DNA from 2 places in the Mesorhizobium sp. M1E.F.Ca.ET.041.01.1.1 genome. Region 2 is predicted to be linked to the other one. Evidence: riboswitches for the same ligand, from Rfam matches in the RefSeq annotation. Region 2 holds a riboswitch; the other holds the start of a gene.
The links. A riboswitch is a leader RNA that binds a small molecule or an ion and turns the genes downstream of it on or off. The one in region 2 is predicted to bind S-adenosylmethionine.
Positions count from the first base shown of each region.

Region 1 (3,402 bases), on a different contig from region 2:
GTCGTGTAGTATTTGTGGGTGAAGGCGACCTGCTTCTTGCGCTCCTCGGTGATGCTCATCGAGGCGATGATGGCGTCGAACTTCTTGGCCTGCAGCGCCGGAATGATGCCGTCCCAGTCCTGGGTGACGATCTCGCATTCGACCTTCATCTGCGCGCAGAGCGCGTTGGCGATGTCGATGTCGAAGCCCTCGACCTTGCCGTCCGGCGTGATGGTGTTGAACGGCGGATAGGCGCCTTCGGTGCCGATCTTGATCTTTTCCGCCGCGATCGCGGAACCGGCGCCAAGCGCCAGCACGGCGGCCGCCGCAGCCGATACGATCCATCTGGATATCTGCATTTTCGTTCTCCCTCAGTCAGTTCTGGAGCCGGTGAAGCGCAGCCAAGCATGGCGCGCGAGGCTGAGCAAGCACAGTCTGATTGCAGCGCGGATCAGCGCGCCGCGCGGAAATGCTTGGAGAGCTTCAGGCCTTGCGCCTGATAATTGGAGCCGAGATCGCTGCCGTAGAGCGCCCGCGGCCGCTTCAGCATGTGCTCGTAGACCAGGCGCCCGACGATCTGGCCGTGATCGAGGATGAACGGCACCTCGTGGCTGCGCACTTCGAGCACCGCGCGGCTGCCGCTGCCGCCGGCGGCGGAATGGCCGAAGCCCGGGTCGAAGAAGCCGGCATAGTGGACGCGGAACTCGCCGACCAGCGGATCGAAAGGCGTCATCTCGGCGGCATAGAGCGGCGGCACATGCACCGCTTCTCGGCTGACCAGGATGTAGAACTCGTCCGGATCGAGGACCAGCTCGCCGGCGCCGCTCTTGTAGATCGGCTCCCAGAAATCGACGACGTCCTGCGCGGCGCGCTTGTCGACATCGACGAGGCCGGTGTGATGCTTGCCGCGATAGCCGACCAGACCGTCCTTGTCGCCGTCGAGGTCGATGGAAAGCGCGATGCCGCCGCCGGAAATGTTGGGCGGATCGGTGGCGACCAGCATCTCGGCCCGGTGAAGCTCGCGCAGTTCTTTCTCCGACAGCACCGCGTTGCCGATGCGGAAGCGGATCTGCGACAGGCGCGAGCCGGCGCGCACGACGATCGGGAAAGTGCGCGGGCTGACCTCGAGATAGAGCGGGCCATGGTAACCGGCGGCGATCTTGTCGAACTCATGGCCGCGGTCGGTCATGACGCGCGTGAAAATGTCCAGCCGTCCGGTCGAGCTCTTCGGGTTGGCCGAAGCCGACACTTGCGCCGGCAGCGCCAGGCTTTCGAGCAGCGGCACGATGTAGACGCAGCCTGTTTCCAGCACCGCGCCCTCTGCGAGGCTGAACTCATGCAGCTTCAGCCGGTCGAGCTTGTCGGCCACCAGATGATCGGGGCCGGGCAGGAAGGAGGCGCGCACGCGGAAGGCCGTGTCGCCCAGCCTGAGATCGAGGCTGGCAGGCTGGATCTGGTTGGTGTCGAGCGCGCGCGGCGACTTCAGCGCACCCGATTGGAACAGCGCCGCGATGTCCTGGTCCGGAAGAATGCCTGTCTGCCGCAAGGTCTGGCTCCGATCGAAGGCCGGGCAAGTGCGTGGTTCTTTTGCAGGCTCTTGCCGCAAAACCGCAAACGGTCTGCGGTATCTGCCTGGTACAAACCTCTTAATCAAGCCGGCAATTGACGCAAGCGCGGCGCGGGTCTAAAGGGTCGTTATCCCGTGGTGATTTGGCCGGTCGGCTTGCAGCCACGTTAAACAAGTCGCTAAAGGACCGTTGGCCGCAAGGCCGTATGGACCGGTTGCGACATCGCGGCCGGTTTTTTTGTGTTTGGACTGTTCTTTGCGAGTGGAATTAGGGCGATGAGCAAAACGCGCGATTGGAAACCTCAGACGGCACTCGTGCATGGCGGGACGCTGCGTTCCGGCTTCGGCGAGACCGCCGAGGCGATGTATCTCACCCAGGGCTATGTCTATGAAACGGCCCAGGCGGCCGAAGCCCGTTTCAAGGGCGAGGAGCCCGGCTTCATCTATTCGCGCTACGCCAACCCGACGGTCGACATGTTCGAGAAGCGCATGTGCGCGCTGGAAGGCGCGGAAGACGCCCGCGCCACCGCCTCCGGCATGGCGGCGGTCAGCGCGGCGCTGCTGTGCAGCGTCAAGGCCGGCGACCACATCGTGGCGGCCCGCGCGCTGTTCGGCTCCTGCCGCTGGGTGGTCGAGACGCTGGCGCCCAGATACGGCATCGAAGCGACGCTGGTCGACGGCACCGACATCGCCAATTGGGAAAAGGCGGTCAGGCCGAACACCAAGCTGTTCTTCCTGGAAAGCCCGACCAACCCGACGCTGGAGGTGGTCGACATAGCCGCGGTCGCCGCTTTAGCCAATTCGATCGGCGCGCGGCTGGTCGTCGACAATGTCTTTGCCACGCCGCTGCAGCAGAAGCCCTTGCAGCTCGGCGCTCACATCGTCGTCTACTCGGCGACCAAGCATATCGACGGACAGGGCCGTTGTCTGGGCGGCGTCATCCTGTCGGACAAGAAGTGGATCGACGAGAACCTGCACGACTATTTCCGCCACACCGGCCCGAGCCTGTCGCCCTTCAACGCCTGGACGCTGCTCAAGGGCCTGGAGACGCTGCCGCTGCGTGTGCGCCAGCAGACCGAGAGCGCCGGCAAGATCGCCGATTTCCTGGCCGGCCGGCCGGAGATCGCCCGCGTCATCTATCCGGGACGGGCCGACCATCCGCAGGCCGATATCGTCAAAAAGCAGATGTCGGGCGGCTCGACGCTGATCTGTCTCGACGTCAAGGGCGGCAAGCAGGCGGCCTTCGCGTTCCAGAACGCGCTCGACATCGTGCTGATCTCCAATAATCTCGGCGACGCCAAGAGCCTCATCACCCATCCGGCGACGACGACGCACAAGAACCTGAGCGACGAGGCGCGCGCCGAACTCGGCATCGGGCCTGGCACGCTCAGGCTGTCGGTTGGCCTCGAGGATACGGACGATCTGCTGGCCGACGTCGAACAGGCGCTGAAAGCGGCAAAGTAGCGGATTGCAGGCTGATAACGAGATCGCCTGGGCGCGGCTCAGGCGATCTCCTCCAACTCGGTCATCGCCTTGGTGCGGATGGTCATGGCGTTGCCGCGCCACTCGACCGCGCCGCCCAGCCAGCCGCGCGCCCAGATGGCGGGAAGCATCAAGTCGCGCACGATCATCGCAGTGACGCTGCGCGGCGACAGGTACCAGCCCTTGGACCAGGCGAGCAGGCATTCCGGCACATAGGCGATCGCCAGCACGCAAAGCGCCGCGGTGGGGAGGCTGACACCGGCGCTTGCCGCCGCGACCAGCGCGAAAATCAGCGGCACAACCACGCCGGTCAGGACCTCGGGCGCGAAGAACAGCGGGAAGGTGACGCGGCGCAGCCGCGCCCAGCGTGCCTG
Region 1 is NZ_RZSL01000048.1:5,749-9,150, forward strand. Features, by position in the region: gene EOA38_RS06855 (ABC transporter substrate-binding protein) at 1-338, opposite strand, end outside; gene EOA38_RS06860 (2'-deoxycytidine 5'-triphosphate deaminase) at 431-1,525, opposite strand; SAM riboswitch at 1,672-1,749, shown strand; gene EOA38_RS06865 (O-succinylhomoserine sulfhydrylase) at 1,823-3,010, shown strand; gene EOA38_RS06870 (ceramide glucosyltransferase) at 3,049-3,402, opposite strand, start outside.
Region 1: it holds a riboswitch for S-adenosylmethionine, as region 2 does, so the genes downstream of both, EOA38_RS06865 (O-succinylhomoserine sulfhydrylase) here and EOA38_RS13545 (homoserine O-acetyltransferase) in region 2, are expected to answer to the same signal.

Region 2 (3,402 bases):
CCCGCGCGGGGCGTCGGACGTGGCTGATCCTGCTTCATGTCACAAATCCGTCGAGAAGGCCTTATTCTGGGCCGCAGCGGGAATACAGGCCGTGACTGGCAATGTCGAGAGGTCTGCCGCATGTCGCCCAAAAGTGTGCAGCGGTTCTGAGACAACGACATGCATCAAAAACAAAGGCTTAAAGCGTAGCGCGTGTATCCGTTTCAGCGCGATGCGCTTTTAGCCAAGTACCGGCGTCAATCGTCGCGGCTGACAACCCGGGCTTTGCGCGCCTGCTGGAGTTGCAGGATTCCACGGCGCAGTTGGTCGAACAAAGCCGGCGGTAGCATTCCATAGGCATAGCTGCCATCGGAACGCTGTCGAACATCATAGCCGGGCCAAAGGAAACGGTTCAATTCATCAAGGCGCAGCCAATGCCGGCCGCCGTCGAGGCCAAGGGTCCGACATACCGCCGGCGGAATCTCGATCGATGCGGAACTATCGGATGGCGGGCGATGCGTAATCGGTGCCACTATCGTGCGGATGTGACCATCCGCCTCACGGGGCGTGGCGACAACGATCGCGCAAGGGCGATCCTTAGCACCTTCGACATCGCCACGGTCGTGTTCAGTGCTCCAAAGAAAACTATAGCGAATGACGAGACCCGGCCTTGGAACCGGCAGCGTCACTTCGGCTCCACGCCATATTCGGCAGTCTCGATGGAGGCGATCGTGTCCTCATCCAACTCGCCCACGATCAGGATTTCGCGCTCGCGGCGCTTCAGCAATTCGTAGTGCTCGAATTCGGCGGCAGAGAGATACGCCCCGACAATCCGGCCATGACTGGTCACGTTGATGACCTTCTTGGCGATGGCTTCGTCCTGATACTTCGCGAAATTTCGGGCGAAATCGCTCGCTGGAACTGCGGTGTTGCGTGGCATGTCTGCCTCCATCTGATGCCAGAGAGCGGTCAAGCGACCGAAATAGATCGTGCAGATAGCCGCTAACCTATTATATGTAATCTGCGCAAATTACGCAAGATTGGCGCGCCATACCGCTGCCGTTGACGTTCGTATTCCGCAGACGTAGAAGAGCAATGAACTTCCGTGGTGATTTGGCCGGTCGGCTTGCAGCCACGTTAAACAATTCGCTAAAGGGCCGTTTGCAACCTGTAACCGGCTTTGCGAAGGCAAGCCGGTTTTTTGTTGTCCGCTGCCGGCCGGACACCGCATCTGTGAAGTCGATGCGGACTGGATGGGGAATGGGATGGCCGCTCAGCGCGCTGCAAGGACCAACAACGAGGCCGACCATCCGTCGAGCCCGGTTTTGCAGCTCGGCCCCGACAAGCCGCTGAAGCTCGATGCGGGCACGGTGCTGTCGCCCTTCCAGATCGCTTACCAGACCTACGGCACGCTCAACGACGCCCGTTCCAACGCCATCCTCGTCTGCCACGCGCTGACCGGCGACCAGCATGTCGCCAACACCAATCCGGTGACCGGCAAGCCGGGCTGGTGGGAGGTGCTGATCGGTCCCGGCAAGATCATCGACACCAACCGTTTTTTCGTCATCTGCTCCAACGTCATCGGCGGCTGCCTCGGCTCCACCGGCCCCGCCTCGACCGATCCGGCGACAGGCAGGCCTTATGGCCTCGACCTGCCGATCATCACCATCCGCGACATGGTGCGCGCGCAGCTCATGCTGGTCGACCATTTCGGCATCGAGAAGCTGTTTTGCGTGCTTGGCGGCTCGATGGGCGGCATGCAGGTGCTGGAATGGGCCGCCAGCCATTCGGAGCGCGTGTTCTCGGCGCTGCCGATCGCCACCGGCGCCCGCCATTCCTCGCAGAACATCGCCTTCCACGAGGTCGGGCGGCAGGCGGTCATGGCCGATCCGGACTGGCACGGCGGCAAATATCTCGATTTCGGCAGGCGCCCGGAAAAGGGGCTCGCCGTGGCGCGCATGGCGGCGCATATCACTTACCTCTCGGAAGCAGCGCTGCATCGCAAATTCGGCCGCAACCTGCAGGACCGCGAGGCGCTGACCTTCGGTTTCGACGCCGATTTCCAGATCGAAAGCTATCTGCGCCATCAGGGCATGACCTTCGTCGATCGTTTCGACGCCAACTCCTATCTCTATCTGACCCGCGCGATGGACTATTTCGACCTCGCCGCCGACCATGGCGGGCGCCTGGCCGATGCCTTCGGCGGCACCAAGACACGCTTTTGTCTTGTGTCCTTCACAAGCGACTGGCTGTTCCCGACGGGAGAGAGCCGCTCGGTCGTCCATGCGCTCAATGCTGCCGGCGCCTCCGTCTCCTTCGTCGAGATCGAGACCGATCGCGGCCACGACGCCTTCCTGCTCGACGAGCCGGAACTGTTCGCGGCCATCCACGGCTTCATTGCCTCCGCAGCCCGCGCCAGGGGGCTCAGCCTGTGAGCGGCTCGCGATCCCTGATGCATCTCACCCAAAAGTGCGCAGCGGTTTTGGGAGAGCGACATGCATCAAAACAAAGATCGGAAGTGTGCCCATGAGCGTCAACCGCGCCCAGCGCGTCGATCTCGACGTCGTCAGCAATCTCATTCCGCCGAATTCGCGCGTCCTCGATGTCGGCTCGGGCGACGGCGTGCTTCTGGAGCTGTTGCAGGAGACCAAGCAGGTCGACGGCCGCGGCATGGAACTGTCGCAGCGCGGCGTCAATGAATGCGTGGCGCGCGGCCTCAGCGTCATCCAGGGCGATGCCGACAAGGATCTCGGATTCTACCCCGACAAGGGCTTCGATTTCGTCGTGCTGTCGCAGACCCTGCAGGCGACCCGCAATCCAAAGCTGGTGCTCGACGAGCTGCTCCGGATCGGCAACCGCGCCATCGTCTCCTTCCCCAATTTCGGCCACTGGCGGGTGCGCTTCTCGCTGCTGATCAAGGGCCGGATGCCGGTCACCAAGGACCTGCCCTATTCCTGGTACGACACGCCGAACATCCACTTCTGCACCATCCGCGACTTCGTCAATCTGTGCGAGGAGCTTGGCGCTACCGTCGAGAAGGCGACCGCGCTCGACGCCAACGGCCAGAAGATCGGTCTGTCGATGCCCTGGTGGTTCTGGAACTTCTTCGGCCAGCAAGCGGTGTTTTTGTTGAGGCGATAGGCTCATCGTTGACGGCGGGGCCCAGAGCCTTATAGCGATATGGCTCAGGCAAACTGATTGCGCAACGATGGTCGACAAACGTCCAACCTATTCAATTGTCGTAGAGATGGAAAATGCCCAGTTCATAGACTGGGACGAGATGGGCGTCGGGCTGACCGCCTTGGCGCGCGAGATCGCTGTGGTCTCCTCAACCGGCTTCGCCAGACCGAAAGTCGTTATCTCTCATGCCGGACAAAATGCGGACACCTCATCGTTGCAAAGCCGCATCGAGGCAGAAGCGCC
Region 2 is NZ_RZSL01000129.1:7,649-11,050, reverse strand. Features, by position in the region: gene hisC (histidinol-phosphate transaminase) at 1-38, opposite strand, end outside; gene EOA38_RS13555 (hypothetical protein) at 237-668, opposite strand; gene EOA38_RS13550 (hypothetical protein) at 665-919, opposite strand; SAM riboswitch at 1,075-1,152, shown strand; gene EOA38_RS13545 (homoserine O-acetyltransferase) at 1,245-2,414, shown strand; gene metW (methionine biosynthesis protein MetW) at 2,506-3,120, shown strand; gene EOA38_RS13530 (glycosyltransferase family 2 protein) at 3,188-3,402, shown strand, end outside.